Regions from separate parts of the Sphingobium sp. TomMM7A genome, predicted to be linked through region 1. Evidence: riboswitches for the same ligand, from Rfam matches in the RefSeq annotation. Region 1 holds a riboswitch; each other region holds the start of a gene.
What was found. Region 1 has a riboswitch for cobalamin ahead of ACZ5ZH_RS14345 (DUF1636 domain-containing protein). Riboswitches for the same ligand answer to the same signal wherever they lie in the genome.

Region 1 (4,824 bases):
GCGGTCGAACAGGGCGGCGGCGTTCGGCGTGTCGATCAGGCGGAATAGCGGGCAATCGCCGCGCGGGATGAAGCCGTGGCGGATAAGTAGCGCATCGAGGCTGGCGGCGCGGGCGGGGAGGGTCGCGATCGTCTCGTCAATCCAGCGCTGGTCTCGACAGGCGGCGCGGCCAAAGTCGATCGCGGCTGCGGAAAGGGGCCAGTCTCCCAGCAGCCTGCGGCAGGCGGCAATGATGGAGGCCGGGCCGAGGAGGAAGCCGAGGCGGACACCAGCGAGCCCGAAGAATTTGCCGAAGGAACGGAAGATGAGCAGGCGGCGGGAATCCGCGACTTCGACCGCCATGCTGGCGCCGGGCAGGCAGTCAGCAAAGGCCTCATCGACGACCAGCCAGCCGCCTTCCCTTTCCTGTTGAGTTAGAAGCTGCTGCATTTGCGCCTGCGTATAGAGGCGGCCATCGGGATTGTTAGGATTGGCGAGCAGGAGCGCGGTGCCCGGTGGCGCGTCTTCGGGTCGCTGCAACGGGCGCGAATTCGGGAAAACCTGCGCATGGGTGCGGTAAGACGGCAGGATATGGCAGGCGGGCGTATCGATCAGGTGGCCAAGCAGGCGCAGGCCGGTTTCGCTGCCCGGCAGTGCGCAGATGTGATCGGGGGACACGCCGAAATATGTGGCGGCAGCCTGTTCGAGATCGGCAAGTGCCGCGGGATCGGGGAGGGATTGCCAGTCCGGGTTGATCGTGGCGGTGCCGGGCCAGGCGAGCGGATTTATGCCGGTGGAAAGATCAATCCAGGGAAGGCGCGTCTCATAATGCTGACGCGCCGCAGCCAGACGACCACCATGCCAATGGAAGATACCACTCATCGTGCCAGCACCAGTGCGGCTAGCAGGCCGCTTTCGATGAGTTCGATCCCGGCACCATGACCATCGCCAGAAATGCCGCCGATCCGGCTACGCAGCCACCATCCCCAAAGCGGGACGAGGATAGCGGCGGACAGGAGGGCGGGAATGATCAGGCAGAAAGCTAGGGCCAGCATCGTCCAGCCGAGCAGATGCGCCGGGCTGATGCTTTCACGGAAGCGGCTGGCCAAGCCCTCATGGAGCGGCGGGAGCCAGAGGGTCCATGCCAGCGGGCCGATCCGCGCGACGAAGGGCACGGCGATGATGGCGATCGGCGCGACATGTTCCGCGCAGAGACGCAGCAGGACGAGCTTCGCCAGCAGTTGCAGGACGATCGCGACGACGCCGAAGCTCCCGATATGCGGGTCGGCAAGAACGGCGGACAGCTTTGCCGGGTCGCCATGGGCTGCCCCTACCCCGTCAGCGATGTCGCCAAGACCGTCGAGATGAAGCGCCCCGGTGATGGCGACCCAGGCGATCAGGCCGAGCAAGGCGGCCATCCAGGGATCGACGATCAGGCCGATCGTCATGGCGGCGGCGACGGCAAGGCCGACGATGATGCCGGTCGCGGGAAACCAGCGGATCGCGGCGGCGAAGTCCTCCTCCTCCGCCCGCACTTGCGGGAACGGCAGGCGGGTCATGAGTTGCAGCGCGAGGATGAGGCGGGTCATGTTACAAGCCCGGTGATCTGCGCGCTGGGATTGTCTCCCGGCCAGATACGCAGGCTGAGCAAGGCGCCATAGGGAAGGTCGATTGCCCAGGCCTGCTGGTAAGTGAAGCCGCACAGGGTAGTCAGCGCGCCACGGATCGCACCGGCATGGGTGAGGACCAGCGAGGGTCGGTCGATTTCGCCAAGTGCCGCCTTTACGCGCAGGCAAAGGCTGGACCAGCCTTCCCCTCCCGGCGGAGGATGGTCTTCCGGGGATGACCAGAAGCGACCAATTTCCTCGGTAGGGAGAGTTGCGGGATCGGTGCCTTCCCACGCGCCGAAGTGCAGCTCCCGCCAGCGCGCGTCGACGTCGTGCGGCACTTGCCTGTTGGTTGCGATCAGGGCGGCCGGAGCGTGGGCGCGATTGAGGTCGGAGCTGATCAAGCGGTCGAATACAAGCGCGCGGGATCGTTCGATGCATAGCTGCATGGCGGCCGGGTCGGGGGGCATATCCATGTGACCGAGCAGGAGGCCGGGCGTTTGTGGCGCTGCGTGGCGCATCAGGTGGAGCGTGAGCGGGCTCATAGCGCGTTAGCCACGGCGGCTTCGGCGAAGGTTGCCATCTGGTCGTGCGCGGCGAGGGCCGAGCGGATGAGTTGCGCCGCGACGGCTGCGCCGCTGCCTTCGCCGAGGCGCATGTCGAGGTGAAGCAAGGGGTTCAGGCCGAGCTTTTCGAGCAGCCGGGCATGGCCTGCTTCGGCGGAGCAGTGGGCGGCGAGGCAGTGGGCGGTGATGGCGGGATTGTCGTGCGCCAGAGGGGCGATGGCCGCGCCGCAGATAAAGCCGTCGAGCAGCACCGGCACGCGCATCATGCGCGCGGCGAGGATGGCGCCTGCCATCGCCGCGATCTCTCGCCCGCCGAGACGGCGGAGGGTTTCGAAGGCGTCGGTGCAATGGGGACCGTGCAGCGTATGCGCGATCTGGACGGCCTGCGTCTTGCGAGTGAGGGCGGCTGCGTCGATGCCGGTGCCCCTCCCCGTCCAGTCCTGCGCCTCGCCATCAAAGGATTCAAGGCACAGTGCGGCGGCAGAAGTGGTGTTGGCGATGCCCATTTCACCTGCGAAGAACAGGTCGCAATCTTGCACGACGGCGGCGGCGCCCGCGTTCAGGGCGTCGAGGCACTCCGCTTCCGTCATCGCGGAGGCTTCGCATATGTCGGCGGTGGGATTGTCGAGGGCGAGCGGGACAATGACCAGCTCGGCTCGGCAGGCGCCCGCAAGCGCGTTGATCGCCGCGCCGCCCGTCTGGAAGTTCGCGACCATCTGCGCGGTGACGGAAGGCGGGAAGGCACTGACGCCACGCGCGGCGACGCCATGATTGCCCGCGAAGATGGCGGCGCGGATGCGATCGGCGCGCGGGCGTTCGCGACCTTGCCAGCCTGCCATGAAGAGGGCGATCTCCTCCAGCCGGCCGAGCGATCCGGCGGGTTTCGTCAAAGATGCCTGCCGCGCCGCTGCGGCTTCGATCGCCGCCGCATGAGGTTCGGGGAGATTGGCGAGCGCGGCCTGAAAAGCAGCGCGATCCTGAAAGCGGATCATGTGCAAACAAAGCCTTCGGGCGGCGTACGGACGATGAAATGGCCCTTCACCCCCTGCGGCCATTCGGCGTAGCGCACGACGCCTTCTTCGCTGGCGGCGTGGCGCAGGGCGTAATCGAGGATCGCGCGGGCGGCCTCTGCGTCCGGGGTAAAATCGCCCAGCACATAGCCGACCTTGCCGGGACCACGCACATGGACGGTGCAATGACGCTGGCAGGCGAAGAGGCATGGCATGTCCTGCACGGCAACCGCTTCATAGGCAGGCTCGGCCGCCTGAAGATCGCGCATGGCCTCAACCAGCAGCGCGCCGCCGCGTCGTCCTGCTCCATCTTCCCGCTGATCGGCGGACAGGCGGCAGGTCGAGCAGACCACCACCGAAGCTCTATTTTCGACCGCGCACAACATCAACGGCGCGCTTCCATAACCATGTGAACATGAAAGACCGTCATCATGGTCCTCCCCGCAAAATCGAACCGCAAACAGCCCTGCCCGGCCGTATGGCGAGCAAGGCGGTGGCTGTCGTCCGCGAGGGGAACCCCGTTCGTCCGGCACACCCTGTCCGGTCGAAGAACGACTGCGGCAGGCAGGTCTCCTGGCTCACGGGTCGCTGCGCACCGGCCGCCTTCTCGGGGGAAAGTTCCTCCAATGGCTGCGTGGCCGGTCCACTCACCGCTTACAGTTGCAGGGGCAGCGCGGGCATTACACCCGACTTCCCTTTTGATCCCCGAGGGGAACCTGTCGCGGGGCTGCTGATAAAGAGGCAACGGCGCCTCCGCAAGCGGTAGATGGAGCGGCGCTTCGTCAGTCGGGCAGGTCGCCCGCCGCGAGCACGGCATCGGGCCGGGCAAGCACGACGATCGGCAATCCGGCGCTGGCCGCACGCTCGGCTGCGAGACGGGTCGGGGCGGAGATGGTGACGAGCAGCGGGCAATTGGCGAGCGCCGCCTTTTCCACCAGCTCAAAGGAACAGCGGGAAGACAGCAGCGCGAAGCCGCCATCCCAGGACATTTGCCGCCGCCGCATGGCCCCGATCAGCTTGTCGAAGGCATTGTGGCGGCCCACATCCTCATAGGCGAGGCGGATCGCACCATCCGCCCCGGCCAGCGCAGCAACATGGACCGCGCCGGTTTGCCGGTTGAGCGGCTGATGCGCGGCAAGATCGTGCAGCGCGCCGAAGATCGCTTCCCGGCTCGCTTTCGATCGGGCGGTCACGACAGGCAAGGGCCGCATCGCCTGCTCCAGATTTTCAACGCCGCACAGACCACAGGAAGAATCGGAGACGCGATGACGGACCCGGCCCAGCAGCCCCTCGACGCGGTCTTCCGGCAGCGTAGCCCGTGCGACCAAGCCCTGCTCCGTAGCATGGACATCGACGTCGAGCGGCGCGTCGGATGGGATGACCAGCCGCTCGGCCAGCGCGAACCCCTGCACCAGTTCCGCAACATTGGTCGGCGTCGCCATCAACACGGCATAGCCAACGCCGTTGAACTCGATCGCGACGGGCACTTCCTCCGCCAACTCGCGCGTCACGGGCGACGCCTCGCCGTCGGGCGTGATGCGGGTAAAGGAAAAAGGCGAAGTCATAAGGCCGGTCTAGGCGGGCAATGTGCGCCCGGCAATATGGTGTGGGAGGCAAATGGACGCGGTCATGCAACTGCCGCTTCCCTTTGGCGGCCAAGCC
Region 2 (4,824 bases), on a different replicon from region 1:
AAATCCCCTGCCTCTGGGCCACGAAGGTCACCGTTCCGGATGGCGCGCTCTACGAAGTCGCAGGCAATGGCGACCCCGTGCGTCTTGAAGCCTGCCTGCCCAAAGGCGACCGCGTCGAAGCGGTCGACATGACGCGCGGCACCCGCCGCATCGCCATCATCCGCGAAGGCAAGCTGGCAGCCGTCCTCTTCGTCACCCGCACCGGCCTGCTCCCCTCGCGCGACTGGCTCATCGGCCAGCTTGAGGCGGAAGAGGTGGGCGCATCCGTCCTCGCCGCGCGCGGTCCCGGCAACCAGCCTGACAAAGGGCCGACCATCTGCGTCTGCTTCGACATCGGCCTCAACCAGATCGTCGCCGCCATCCGCGACCAGAGCCTGGTCGACGTTCCCGCCATCGGCAAGGCGATCGGCGCGGGCACCAATTGCGGGTCCTGCCGTCCCGCGCTCGCCAACATCCTCGCCCAAATTCCGCAGGAGGCCCTTCATGCAGCCGAATGAATTGATCGCTCCCGGTGAAGTCTGGCTGGTCGGCGCAGGCCCCGGCGACCCGGACCTCCTCACCCGCAAGGCCGAAAAGCTGATCGCCGCCGCGGAGATCGTCTTCTACGACGCCCTCGTCGGCCCCGGCGTACTTGACCTCATCCCGCAGGGCGTCGAGCGGATCAGCGTCGGCAAGCGTTCCGGCCGCCATTCAAAGGCGCAGGAAAGCATCAACGACCTGCTCCTCGCCGCCGCCAAAGCAGGCAAGCGCGTCGTGCGCCTCAAGGGGGGCGATCCCTCGGTATTCGGCCGCTCATCCGAAGAGATGGAGCATCTCGCCGCCGACGGCATCCGCTTCCATATCTGCCCCGGCATCACCACGGCAAGCGCTGCTGCCGCAAGCGGCAGCGCCTCGCTCACCCTGCGCGGCAAGGCGCGCGGCCTGACGCTGGTGACCGCGCATCTCAAAGCCAGTGAACCGCTCAAGCTCGACTGGGAGGCGCTCGCCCGTCCCGGCGGCACGCTTGGCATCTATATGGGCCGCGCCGCCGCCGGAGAGATCAGCCGCCAGCTGATCGCCGCAGGCCGCGATCCCGAAACGCCGGTGATGGTGGCGGTCAACGTCTCGCTCCCCACCGAACGCCTGATCCGCGGCAAGCTGTCCGCGCTTGCCTTCCTGGTCGCCACGATCAGCGACGAAGACCCGACCCTGCTGCTGATCGGCGAAGCGGTGGCGGGCACGTCCATGCCTGTAGGGGTTGCAGCCAGCGTCGCTCTTCAGCTTTGAAGACCGGCTCTGCGCAACTTTTGCCCTGAGCTTGCCGAACGCCCCCGAACTTAGTTGGAAGGAAGGGAGGGGGCTTCGGCAAGCTCAGCTTGGCTCGCGCCAGCGCGCCAGATCCTCCGGCCGATTGATATTCGGCAGCAGCAGTTCCGGCCGCTCCACCACCCGCGCGCCCACCCGCTCGATCCACCCGAAGATCGAGCGGTTATTCTCCTCACCCAGATGAGCATCCATTTCATCCGCAAGCCCGGCAGGCCAGAACCCCGCCAGTTGCTGCCCCTTCAGCACCGCCCCACTGTCACCCACAAGCGCCTCCACCAGAGCCGCCGGATAAACGGGCATGTCGCACCCCGTCGTCAGCACCGCATCGTAACCTTGACTGCGCGCATAATGCAGCGCCGCGTTCAGCCCGCCCAGCGGCCCCATGTCCGCCGCTGGCCGATCCGCTAGCCCCGTCAGCCCCTCGACGCTCCGCCCGCAGACCACCACTGCCTCCACATGCGGCGCGATCGCCGCCACAGCATGGTCGATCAGCGTGCGCCCGTCCGGCATCAGCGCGAGAGCCTTGTCGCTTCCGAACCGGGTGGATCGTCCCCCAGCCAGCACCGCACCCAGCAATCGCATTATCCACTCCTTGGCAGAACCCTCAACTTCCCCTATGGCGCGCGGCGTGAGCGGGCAACTGTTCACGAAAGATCGCGCCGGAAAGGGAATGCGGTGCGGACGGGATCACCGTCCAACTCCGCGGCTGTCCCTGCAACTGTAAGCGGCGAGCGCGATGCACAGGGAAACCCGCATGCCTTCAAAGGGGAAGGCGAGGGGGACCGGCCACTGGACCAAAAGTCCGGGAAGGCGTGCATCACCGCGACGACCCGCGAGCCAGGAAACCTACCGGCGCATGGTCGCTCTTGCCTTGGGTCCAGGGATAGGTCCGGGCACGGTGTTTTCCGTCTGAGCGACGAAGCGGCGCAGGGCCGCATCGGTGCGCGTGACGGGGCTGGCGTCTCTTCTTCCCGCGCACCGGCCGCTCATGCGGCAGGCCCTGGGCTCATGTCGCATGGCGCTCAGGGAAGACAGAAATATGATCAGGACCGGAATTTCACTGCTGGCGCTGCTGGCCGCCACCCCCGCTCTCGCCGAAGATTCGGGCGAGATCATCGTCACCGCGCTCGGCATTGAGCAACCCACCGATGAAGTCGGGCAGGCGGTGACCGTGATCGATGAAAAGACGATCGAAACGCGCCAGAATGTCAGCGTCGTCGATTTGCTGATCACCACGCCGGGCGTCCGCTTCAACCGCGCTGACGCCGTGGGCGGCGTCACCGGCATTTCGATCCGAGGCGCGGAAACGACGCAGACGCTGGTGCTGCTCGACGGCGTCAAGATCAATGACCCAAGCGTCATCGGTGATGCCTATGACTTCGGCAACCTGCTGACCGGCAACATCCGCCGCATCGAAGTGCTGCGCGGCTCCAACTCCGTCGTCTATGGCAGCCAGGCGATCGGCGGCGTCGTCAACATCATGTCGGAGGAACCCGGCGAACGCTTTGGCGGCAGCGCCTCGGTGGATTATGGTTATGCCGATACGCTGAACGCAAAGGCCGACATTTCGGGCAGCACAGGCATCGCCTCTGGCAGCGCGGGCGTCGCGTATTTCCGTACCGATGGCATTTCCGCAGCCAAAGGCGGCACGGAGAAGGACGGCTATGAGAACATCGCCACCAACGCAAAGCTGAAGCTCGCCTTCACCGACAATCTCAGCCTCGACCTGCGCGGCTATTATATCCATGCGGACCTCGACACCGACATCTTCTTCGGCGCGCCAGCCGACACGACCGACAGCAGCAAGCTTGACCAATATATCGGCTATGCAGGGCTGAACCTTGCCTCTTTCGACGGCAAATTGACGCAGCGGGCGGCGGTCACCTGGTTCCGTGCAGAGCGCAGCTATGAGTCGCCCTTTGGGCCTTCCGGCTTTACCGGAAAGACGTTGCGGTTCGAATATCAGGCCGTCTTCCAACCCATCGACAGGGCCAAGCTGCTGCTGGGATATGAACATGAACGGCCGGAATATGACTCGTTCTTCTTCGATTCCTTCGCAGGCCAGAATGTCTACAGCAATGCCGGCGCGAATATCGACAGCGTCCATGCCCTGGCCGTGGTCAAGCCCTTCGCCGGTCTGGCCCTGACCGGCGGCGTGCGTCATGACGATCACAGCCAGTTCGGCGGAGCGACCACCTTCGGCGCCAACGCCAACTATTCGCCCAACCATGGCCTCACCAATATTCGCGCAAGCTATGGTGAGGGGTTCCGCGCGCCATCGCTCTATCAGCTTTACGATCCCACCTATGGCAATGCCGCCCTCGATCCGGAGCGGTCGAAAAGCTATGATGTCGGCATCGACCAGCAGCTTGGCGGCGATCAGGCCACGATCTCGGTCACCGCGTTTCGCCGCACCATCGACGGCCAGATCGATTTCGACTTCGGCACGTCGCAATATTTCAATCTCGGCCGCACGCGCGCAAAGGGCGTGGAGGCTATGCTGACGTTGAAGCCTGTCGAAGCGCTGACTGTCACGGCTTCCTATAGCTATGTCGATGCGCGGAACCGCGACACGGGCGCTCGCCTCCCGCGCCGTCCGACGAATGTTGTCAGCCTCGCTGCCGACTATCGCTGGCAGTTCGGACTGTCGGCCGGAGCGACGCTGCTGATGGCCAGCGACAGCTATAATAATGCATCCGCCACCCAGCGGATCGATGGCTATGCGCGGCTGGACCTGCGCGCTTCGCTGCCGATCAACGAGCATCTGGAGATTTACGGCCGCATCGACAATGTTACGGATGAAGAATATGCGACCGTCTATGGCTACAGCACCTACGGCCGATCGGCCTATGGCGGCGTGCGTGTCCGCTTCTGACGGTAGAAGGTGAAGGGGGTGGGCGACCGCCCCGCTTCATCGCCGGGGCGCGGCCTTTGGCTGCGTCCTGCCTTTGCTTGCGGCGTCCGCCTGCGCCACGATGCTGCGCGCGGCCTGCACATAGGCGAGGCCGCCGCACACGGTCCACGCTTGCGGTACGTGGATGCGGGGGATGGATCGCAGCACCGGGTGGTGCAGCATTTCCGTCCCCTGATCGACGACCTTTTCGCTGCCTTGCTCCACAATCAGATAGTCGGGCCTGGCCGCGATCATCTCCTCCAGCGGCACCTGCGCCAGCGCTGGCTTGCCAAGTTTCGCAGCCAGATTGGTGAGGCCTGCGCGCCGGATCAACTCATCGACCAAAGTGCCGGTCCCGGTCATATAGCCGCGCCGCTGATAATAGGCCGCAACGCCGCCGCGCCGGGAGCGGGGCAGGGCGGCAAGGTCGCGCTCCATGCCCGCGATCATCGCCTCGCCCCGCGCGGGATGGCCGACAACGGCCGCCACCTGCCGGATCTGGTCGCGGATGGCGGCAAAACTGTCCGCGCTCGCCAGCCCGAGCTTGCGCCATCGCCCATCCGGCGCGCCGACAACGCCGCCAGCGCCATCGGGAAAGCCGATCACCAGGTCGGGGCGCAGCGCCA
Region 3 (4,824 bases), 390 kb from region 1:
ACCACCGAAGCAACGGTAGAGATAGAAGGCGAGAGCAAGCCCGCGCTCATCTGCGAATGGATAACCCAGTTCCAGCTTTGATCCGGCAATCGTCGGCGTAAGCGGATTGGGCTATCCATTTAGGCGGCGGTGTTGGTCGCGTGCAGGCCGAAGGCCATGCGCGCGGCGTTGATGGTGTATTCATACTCCTCGCCGCCCGGTACGAGGTCGTGCCAGTTCTTGTGCGTGATCGCCGCGAAACTGTCCTGCCATATTTTGCAGGCAATCAGTTGTATTTCTGTTTCCTTGGGGGCGCGCTGTGCTTCCAGGCAGTCACGCAATATCGCGTGAAAAACGGCGCCCCTTAATGGTGCGTGCTTCATTGGCATCCTCTCCAGGCTACTGATTCTTTGTCCAGATTGCCGAGGGGGAAAATTGCATAGCGGCGAAAAGAGGTCAACTACGTCTCAAAATTTCCACGGGTATTTAACATGTATTCTATTGTAGTTTGACCGTTGCCCTATCCACTTTTACTTTATGAACATCGCCGTTCATTATGTAAGCCATTGATTGGGAAGGCCGCAGGGTCTTTGTAGATGCGGCCTTCCCCAGCATTAGAAGCTGAACTTGATGCCGCCTCTCACCGTTCGCGGTTCGACCACGCGGCTTAGCCTCCCTTCGACAGGCTCCGCATCTGCGGCGGGAAGGTAGGACTCGTAATAATAAGCGATGTCCTTGTCCCCGCTGCCAAGGATGTTGAGCAGTTCGGCATAGACTTGCACCCGCTTCCCCTTCCAGGCGGCGCGCGCGTTGACGACCGTGCTACCGGAATCGCGCACGCTATTGTCCTCGATCAGCGGCGAGGGGCCAAGGTGACGGACGCGGATGCTGGCTTCCCATGGGTCAAGCACGATGGCTGCGCCAGCGGACGCGGCGTTTTTGAAGGCGTTAGGGATATGGTCGCCATTGGTATAGCGGCTGTGGCTGGCGGTGTAATTGCCGTCGAAGGCGAGCCAGGGGAGCGGGCGCCAGAAGGCGACAAGCTCATAGCCGTGGCGGCGGCTGGCTCCGCTGGGTTCGACCGCGTTGGAGTCGCCGATGAAGCGCAACTCGCTCCCGACGTTCAGCCACCAATAGGTTGCGGTGAAGGTGAAGCCGGGTAGTTGCAGGCGGCCGCCCAATTCCTTGCCCGTGCCGCGCACGAGCATCGGGACAGGCGTGTCGACATTGACCGCGCCGCGCGCATCGTTGGAATGAAAGCCCCGGCCCCAATTGGCATAAAGTTCGACATGCGGCGTGATTGCCCAGGCCGCAGATGCCTTGGGAGAGACGAGCGTGTCCGATCCGCTGCCTTCGCCCAGCGCAGCGGCGACGGCGTCGCGGGCGCGGACGTCGTAATGATAATAGTCGCCGCGCAGGCCGCCAGTGACTCGCAAGCCCGGCAGCGGCGTGACGGTGGCTTCGCCATAGAGCGCGGCTGAACCCTGCTTTACGCGATAGCGGCCGAGCGAGGATAGGGAGGTGCGGTTCGACGTGCGATTGACGCCGACATTGCCGATCGCGTCATAGCGATTTTCCGTGCCGAGCTTCAGTTGCAGAGCGGAGGCGATGTCCCAGCGCTTTTCGCCGGTGAAGCCCAGTACCCAGCGTCGATCGAACTGCTCGATTTGCGCGCTGGTGCCGTCGGGATCGGTGTAGGTGGGGTTGGAGAACATCGTCCAGTCATAGAATTGCGCGTAGAGATTGGCGCGCCATGTCGGCTGGAGGGTAGCGATATTGCCGATGATGCGCGTCGTTTCGCCGCGCGCGGACGGATCGGGCGAACAGAAGACATCGGGGCAGAGCGGCGTGCCGATGATCCGTTCGGGTATCTGCTCGGTCGGGCGCCATGTCGCGCGATAGGCGTGGAGCGTGGCGTCGATCTTACCGGCCCCGGCGGGAAGCGTATATTTGGCGAAACCTGCATAGTGGCGCAGATGTTCGGCCTCCTGCCACGGGCCGTCATAAGCCTTGGCCTGGGCGACGAGGGTGAGATTGCCTGCGCCTGCCTTTACCGTGCCGCCCACCGCCAGTCTGCGCCAGCCGAAGGAGCCGCCCTCCGCCGCGCCCCATGGACGGTCATAGCCATCGATCGTGGTCATATAGGCCGCGCCCGCGAGTGCGAAGTCGCCGCCATCGGCGCGATAGGGGCCTTTGCGAAAATCCTCTCTCGCGATGATTTCGGGGATGAGGCCGTTCAAGTCGAGATAGCCTTGGCCATGGCCGTGGCTGCGGAAGTTCATCTGAACGCCGTCGATATAGGTGGTGAAGTCCGACCCATGGTCGAGATTGAAGCCGCGCAGGAAATACTGATTGGCCTTGCCGCTGCCCGAATGTTGGGCCGCGACCATGCCGGGCACCGCTTCGAGCAGTTCGGCGACGCGCAGCAGCGGGCGGACGAGAAGGTCCGCGCCGCCGACGCTGCCCTCGCTTGCCGCATGAGCGGTGCCGATCTTGTCCTCTCCCCGGCCGAAGACGACGATGGTGTTCGCATCCTCGCCCGCGTCATTCGCATCGGCAGCGAAGGCGGGGAATGGGAGGAGCGTGGCGGTCAGCGCGCAGGCAGCGCGGTGGAGTTGATTGGGTAGTTTCACTTGATGCACTCCGGGCGTCTGGCGACACTCGGCGAGAGACCTGCCGCCAGACGGCGACCGGCGCGCGCCGACGGCCGGACGCCCCCAAGGCGACCGCCAGCGTCACCGAAGCGGCCTCTCGCCGCTCGTTCGTCGCTCAGACGGAAACTACCGTGCCGCGGCCATCCCCTGGACCAAGGCAAGAGCGACCAGACGCTGGCAGGTCTCCTGGCTCGCGGGTCATCGCTTGATGCACGGCCTTCCCGGGCCTCGCAGGATTTAGCGTCCGGCTCAGTGACTTGCCCCATCCCGCCTAGGAGGTGGGGCGATGTGCATCGCGCTCGCCGCTTACAGTTGCAGGGACAGCCTTGGCTTGGGGAGGCGGATGCCTCCTTTACCATGTTCCCTTTTAAGCCTCTTTCGAGGCACCGGCGCGATCATTTTCCCAGGGGTTGCCTGGGTGACGGGGCGATAGCGGAGGTGTGGGGGTTGGGCAAGGGGGGTGGGTAGGGGGGTGGGGTGAGGTAACTTGCTCCCTCTCCCCTTCAGGGGAGAGGGTTGGGGAGAGGGGAGCGGCGGTCGTGCTTTGCGTTCCCCTCTCCCGCCTTCGCTACGCTCGGCACCCTCTCCCCTGAAGGGGAGAGGGAATGGGCGTGTCCCTCATTTTTCCGTTTGTCATCCCAGCGGAAGCTGGGATCCCCTTGCTAGGAGGCGCGTGGTCGCCTGAGATGCCAGCTTTCGCTGGCATGACGGTACGTGGTGGGACGCTGGCGTAGCCGCTTGGCGTTGATGGATTAGTTCAGCGTCGCGCCGCGCTCGCGCTGGAGGCGTAGGGCCATGGCTTGGTAGCGGACGGCGCGTTCATTGTGGAGGGCGATGGTGGCCTGGTCTGCGCCGCGAAGGCGGGCTTCCCTGGCCTGCCGCGCTTCCTGGGCGGCGCAGGCGGAAAAATGTGATGCGTTATTGGGGCGCATGGCCCTTATCCTCTCTCAATTTCTTATGGCTCGAACGATAACATCGGCCTGTTTCCCGCTGCCATTACGCAGGTTAACTCCGGAAAGCTTCTGTTTTTTGACAGCCTGCTTGCAAATGATTTCAGGAAGGGATTTCTGCGCTTTTCAAGCAGTTGAGCGGATGGCGCTAAGGGGCTTCATGCTATCAGCCGCCCCGGTTCCACGATGCATCGCGGAAGATTTCGCGCAGGAAGCCGATGAAGGCATCAACGGCGGCGGGACGGCCTGCGGCGCGGGGGTGGACGGCGTGAACGGCGAGGTCAGCGGGGCCTTCCCAGCTATCGAGGACGCGGACGAGGCTGCCTTCCGCGATCAGGTCGCCCACGTCCCAGAGCGAGCGCAAGGCGATCCCGACCCCGGTAAGGGCGAGTTCGCGCACGATTTCGCTGCTGTTGGTGCGGACATGGCTTTGGCCATCGATCAGCTTGCGCGCGCGGCCATTCATCAGCCGCCATGGCAATTGTCCATCGGCCGCGAGCAGGCGGTGGCGGGGGAGGTCGGCGATCTTGTCCGGAATGCCATGCGCGGCAAGATAGGCGGGGCTGGCGCAGAGGATGCGGCGGTTGGTGGCGAGATGATGTCCCTCCAGATGGAGAGGAATGTCGCTGGTGATACGGATCGCCACGTCGATGCGCTCGGCGAGCAGGTCTTCATAGGCGTCGGACAGGTTGAGTTCGAGATCGACGCGCGGATGGAGGTCCAGAAAGCGGCCAACATGGGGCGCCACATGCAGGCGGCCGAAGGAGGTGGGAGCCGAAATGCGCAGCGGCCCGGACGCGCTCCGATGCCGACTGGTGACGCGTTGCTCCGCCTGCTGGATGGCGTCGAGGATGGCGACAAGGTCGCGGTGCAGGCCGACGCCTTCCTCCGTCAGGGCAAGGCGGCGCGTGGTGCGATGGATGAGGCGGACGCCGAGGCGCGCTTCCAGCCGGGAGATGCGTTTCGACATCATGGCGGGCGAGATGTTCAATATGCGGCCTGCCGCCGAAAGGCTGCCTGCATCCACCGCGCGGGCGAAGAGAAGATAATCGGGATCCATCGATGATCTTTTCCTATGAGGAACAGATGTTTTGAGTTCTTGTTGTCTAGTGCGAGGATGGAGAGGGGTCTATAGGCTTTCGTCACAGTATTTTGGATGGAGAGTTGCCCATGGACGGCATGATCGAGAAATCGGGCCTGATGGTTGCCGCCGAGCTGGCGCGCTTTATCGATGGGGAAGT

Region 2: linked by a shared signal. The riboswitch ahead of ACZ5ZH_RS00505 (TonB-dependent receptor plug domain-containing protein) and the one ahead of ACZ5ZH_RS14345 (DUF1636 domain-containing protein) in region 1 are both predicted to bind cobalamin.
Region 3: linked by a shared signal. The riboswitch ahead of ACZ5ZH_RS16930 (TonB-dependent receptor) and the one ahead of ACZ5ZH_RS14345 (DUF1636 domain-containing protein) in region 1 are both predicted to bind cobalamin.

Annotation. Positions count from the first base shown of each region.
Region 1 covers NZ_AP027312.1:333,945-338,768, reverse strand. Annotated here, with positions in the region: gene ACZ5ZH_RS14365 (threonine-phosphate decarboxylase) at 1-861, opposite strand, end outside; gene ACZ5ZH_RS14360 (adenosylcobinamide-GDP ribazoletransferase) at 858-1,568, opposite strand; gene ACZ5ZH_RS14355 (histidine phosphatase family protein) at 1,565-2,131, opposite strand; gene cobT (nicotinate-nucleotide--dimethylbenzimidazole phosphoribosyltransferase) at 2,128-3,144, opposite strand; gene ACZ5ZH_RS14345 (DUF1636 domain-containing protein) at 3,141-3,548, opposite strand; cobalamin riboswitch at 3,709-3,897, opposite strand; gene fdhD (formate dehydrogenase accessory sulfurtransferase FdhD) at 3,945-4,727, opposite strand.
Region 2 covers NZ_AP027311.1:96,829-101,652, forward strand. Annotated here, with positions in the region: gene ACZ5ZH_RS00490 (molybdopterin-dependent oxidoreductase) at 1-497, shown strand, start outside; gene cobA (uroporphyrinogen-III C-methyltransferase) at 484-1,266, shown strand; gene mobA (molybdenum cofactor guanylyltransferase) at 1,351-1,887, opposite strand; cobalamin riboswitch at 1,949-2,173, shown strand; gene ACZ5ZH_RS00505 (TonB-dependent receptor plug domain-containing protein) at 2,345-4,180, shown strand; gene ACZ5ZH_RS00510 (ABC transporter substrate-binding protein) at 4,217-4,824, opposite strand, start outside.
Region 3 covers NZ_AP027312.1:940,611-945,434, reverse strand. Annotated here, with positions in the region: gene ACZ5ZH_RS16940 (MaoC family dehydratase) at 1-81, shown strand, start outside; gene ACZ5ZH_RS16935 (hypothetical protein) at 120-362, opposite strand; gene ACZ5ZH_RS16930 (TonB-dependent receptor) at 594-2,573, opposite strand; cobalamin riboswitch at 2,793-3,039, opposite strand; gene ACZ5ZH_RS16925 (hypothetical protein) at 3,386-3,565, opposite strand; gene ACZ5ZH_RS16920 (LysR family transcriptional regulator) at 3,750-4,643, opposite strand; gene ACZ5ZH_RS16915 (malate synthase G) at 4,754-4,824, shown strand, end outside.